DNA from 2 places in the Rhodococcoides fascians A25f genome. Region 1 is predicted to be linked to the other one. Evidence: predicted binding sites of a transcription regulator. Region 1 holds the regulator's gene; the other holds the start of a gene.
The links. The regulator LexA, encoded in region 1, represses DNA repair genes until DNA is damaged. The targets are predictions, from matches to a motif close to CGAACANNTGTTCG.
Positions count from the first base shown of each region.

Region 1 (2,204 bases):
GGCTTCACCCTGCACAACGACGTCGTCGCGCCGTATCTGATCGAGCTGGCCAACGACGAGCAGAAGCAGCGTTGGCTCCCCGGATTCTGCTCGGGTGAGCTGATCACCGCGATCGCCATGACCGAGCCGGGTACCGGAAGCGACCTGCAGGGCATCAAGACCAAGGCCGTTCGCGACGGTGACGACTGGGTGCTGAACGGATCGAAGACGTTCATCACCAACGGAATCAACGCCGATCTGATCATCGTCGTCGCCTGCACCGACCCGGAGAAGGGTGCTCAGGGCTTCAGTCTGCTGGTCGTAGAGCGCGACATGCCCGGTTTCGAGCGCGGCCGCAATCTCGACAAGATCGGGATGAAGGCCCAGGACACAGCCGAACTCAGCTTCACCGACGTTCGCGTGCCCGCGGCCAACCTGCTCGGTGAAGAAGGCATGGGCTTCATCTACCTCATGCAGAATCTTCCCCAGGAACGGCTCTCGATCGCTGTTGTCGCCGCTGCGGCCATGGAATCGGCGCTGGACATGACAATTCAGTACTGCCGCGATCGCAAGGCGTTCGGCAAGTCGATCGGAAAGTTCCAGAACACCCGCTTCGTGTTGGCGGAGTTGGCAACCGAGACCACCGCCACCCGCATCATGGTGGACAAGTTCATCGAACTGCTCAACGCGGGCACCTTGACCGTCCAGGAAGCCGCCATGGCCAAGTGGTGGACCACCGAAAATCAGGTCAAGCTGATCGACCGGTGCCTGCAGTTGCACGGCGGCTACGGCTACATGAAGGAATACCCGATCGCCAAGGCCTACATGGACTCTCGTGTCCAGACGATCTACGGCGGCACCACCGAGATCATGAAAGAGATCATCGGCCGCGGATTGAACCTCTGATCTGCTGATCCGACGAACGCGAAGGGCCGCAGCACAATGTGCTGCGGCCCTTCGCGTGTCACTGCAGAGACGTCGCCCTACAGCTTGCGCATCACGGTGACGACCTTGCCGAGGATGGCAGCGTTGTTACCCGGAATCGGCTCGAACAGCGGGTTGTGCGGCAGCAGCCACACCTCGCCCTTCGACCGCTTGAACGTCTTGACGGTGGCCTCGCCGTCGATCATCGCGGCCACGATGTCTCCGTTGTCGGCCACGGACTGCTGACGGACCACGACCCAGTCACCGTCGCAGATCGCTGCATCGATCATCGACTCGCCGACGACCTTGAGCAGGAACAGCGAACCCTGACCGACCAATTCGCGGGGGAGTGGAAAGACATCCTCGACGGCCTCTTCGGCCAGGATCGGTCCACCGGCTGCGATTCGTCCCAGAACCGGCACGAACGTGGGGGTCGGTAGGCGGTCCTGTTCCTCGGACGAACCGTCGACCGCAGCAGCAGCTTGATCGGCCTGCACCTCGTCGAGGCCGCGAACGTCGACCGCGCGCGGGCGATTGGCGTCGCGCCGTAGGAATCCCTTCCGCTCCAGAGTGCGTAACTGATGGGCAACGGACGACGTCGACGTCAGGCCGACGGCGTCACCGATCTCACGAATGCTGGGCGGGTAGCCGCGCTCGGTCACCGAAGCTCGAATGACCTCGAGTACCTTTCGCTGTCGCTCCGTCAGGCCGGCGCTGATGTCGGTGCCGACTTCCATGGCCTTGGGCGTCGGTTCCGCGGCAGGCTTCCCTGCTGCGGCCTTCGCGGGCGCGGAAGCGGTCGTCTTGGAACCCGTCGTCTTGGAACCCGTGGTCGACCTCGTCGAGGTCTGGTCCTTCATGCTGTCGGCCTCCTGCTGATGTCCTGGATCCGGTCTGCGTGGTTCGGTCTGCGCGGACTGGAGTTGATGGTGTCGACTCGTGTGGCGTGTGGTTTCTGACACGAATCTAGCGTGTATCAGCTGTTGAATCAAACATCTGTTCGACTCGTGTCGCGTTTTCTACAGACTTTGTCGGAGCCTCGTGATAGAACTTCGAACAAGCGTCCATCGAACGCCTGATCGAACAATCGATCCAACGAGCGAAGACGAGGTTCCGATGACCATCACCACCGATCGCCCCACCACCGCAGGTGTCCGTACCCGGTCCACTGTCGTCGAGCGTCGTCGCCGTGCTCGTCCCGCGCTGCGGAGTTCCATCGCGACGCGCGGTGCGCGAACGACTCCATGCCTGCCGGTTCTGGAGCCGTCCTGGACCGACGTCACCGACCGGGAGGCCGCCGA
Region 1 is NZ_CP049744.1:3,174,986-3,177,189, reverse strand. It holds gene BH93_RS14915 (acyl-CoA dehydrogenase family protein) at 1-885, shown strand, start outside; gene lexA (transcriptional repressor LexA) at 963-1,640, opposite strand; gene BH93_RS14905 (hypothetical protein) at 2,020-2,204, shown strand, end outside.

Region 2 (2,204 bases), 1.8 Mb from region 1:
CGTCACCGAACAAGTCCCTGTACGCGCGACGATCCGCGGTGGGGCCAGTAGCGCCGTCACGACCACTGCCACTGCCACTGCCACCCGCTGCAGCGCCGCGGAGGTCAGTGAGGTCACGCAGGCTGATGTGCAGGTTGACGTGCGGCTTCTCCCCGCCTTCGGTGGGCCGATTACTGGAGGCGAGGTAGCGGTCGAGGATGTGCCCGAATGCTTCGGCTCGACGCCTGGCGGGGCTGCGTTCGTCCTGGGTGCCGTCGGCGGCGGGTCGGGGTTCGGTCAACGGCGAGAGTGCGGCGAGGAGTTTTTCTCCGGTGATGGCGTCGAAGTCACCTTTGAGCGCCAGCCGCCCGTTCAAGGTCTTCGAGGCAAAGAGTTCGTTGCGGTCGGCGTCTTCGGGTGGCGGCTTCTTGCCACCGTAGGTGTCCTCGAGTTTGGTGATCGCTTCGCGGATGCGGTCGGTGCGTGCGCCGGGTCCGGTCGCAGCTTTGATCATGGCAGCGCGGGCGATGTCGCGACCCTCCTGTGGGAGGTTCTTGGGTGGGGTTTCGGCAAAGGTGAGGATCAACGCGGCATGGTCGACGGACATCACGCCGGTGTTGACGGCGTCGGCGATATCGGGGAAGTTCTTCAGTCCGCGGGCGAGGGCAACGATCTTGGTGGCTTTGCTGGGGGTGAGCAGGGTGGTGGAAGTCAACCACCCTGCGGGTCCGGGGAATCCGAGTTTCTCGCGGGCCACGCGAGTGTCGATTTCGGCGACGAGGGCGATGCGTCGGGCTTCCATCAACTGGATTTGGTGGGAGACATCAGCAGCGTCGGCGAGGAGTTCTGCCTCGCTCAGTTGCCAGATCTCCGTTGTCATGGACCAAGTGTATCGAACATGTGTTCGACTCGCAATGATAGTCAAATTGAAAACTATTGCCGTGCTTCATGATTCGAGATAAGCAACTTGTCGGTGAGCTGTGCTAGGCGAGTCGACCGCCGACCCTGAACGTCGCCCGGTATGCACTGGGCGAAACACCTAGCTCCGCGGCAAGCTGGTTTCTCAACGATGTGGCGGTGCCGAATCCAGTGTCGTGCGCGATGCGTTCGATGGTCAGGTCTGTGTTCTCGAGTAACTCTCGCGCTCGCTGCACCCGCTGCGCCCCGATCCAACGGGCCGGGGAGACACCGACTTCGGCCATGAATCGGCGGGAGAACGTCCGAACACTCATCGACTGCCGTCGCGCCAGGTCCTCCACCGACAGTGGCGCACCCAAATTACTCAGCGACCACTCCTGCGCGTCCGCCGTCGATGTGCCGTGCGTCCGCGGTACCGGGGTGTCGATGTACTGCGATTGACCGCCGCTGCGATGGGGTGGCACGACGGTTCCTCGGGCCACCCGATTGGCCAATGCCGCACCGAAATCCTGACGAATCATGTGCAGACACAGATCGATTCCCGATGCCTCCCCTGCGGCCGTCAGTATGTTGCCGTCCTCGGTATAGAGCACGTTCGGATCGAGCAGGACCGTCGGATACAGCTCGGCGAATCGGGAGGCCGACTTCCAGTGCGTGGTAGCCCGTTTGCCGTTGAGCAGCCCGGCCGCGGCGAGAACGAACGCGCCTGTGCAAATGGACGCCAATCTCTGATTCGTCACCACACGGAACAGGGGCGAGACTGCTGCGACGTCGGTCTCATAGTCGGCGTCGGAGGCCGGAACGATCACGGTATCGGCCTCGGCCACGGCGTCGAGCCCGCGTTCGACGAGTATCCGGACATCGGAGTCGGTCCTGATCAGACCTGGCACGTCAGTGCAGGTGACCACCTCGTACAACGGCTCGCCGGAATCTGATTGCGCCTGCCCGAACAGGCGGTGCACGATGCCCAACTCCATGGCGAGTAGGCCGTCGCGCACGTAGACAGCAATACGATGCGTCATGGCCGAATCCTGCCACGTGGCATTTCCTCTGGCGCTCCGACCAACCTCCCGGTTTACTGTTGACTCGGCGACGTGGACGACCGCGTCGTCCGATGCAGGCACTACGAACAGGAGCTGGCTCGAAAGATGAGGGAACAGCGCACGCTTTCGCCGATATTCGCGGCTCTGGTGATCGTCGGGGTTCTTGCCGTCCCACGGCTGGATCTGCCCTGGGCGGGAATTGCGGGTTGGGGACTGGCATTCGTCGCGGCAGCGGCCTGGCTCATCACAACACTGCGGCCGCGG
Region 2 is NZ_CP049744.1:4,946,688-4,948,891, forward strand. It holds gene BH93_RS23190 (HNH endonuclease signature motif containing protein) at 1-859, opposite strand, end outside; gene BH93_RS23195 (GlxA family transcriptional regulator) at 963-1,919, opposite strand; gene BH93_RS23200 (hypothetical protein) at 2,046-2,204, shown strand, end outside.
Region 2: a site for LexA is predicted at 873-886, ahead of BH93_RS23190 (HNH endonuclease signature motif containing protein). Genes of this name have one in related genera too.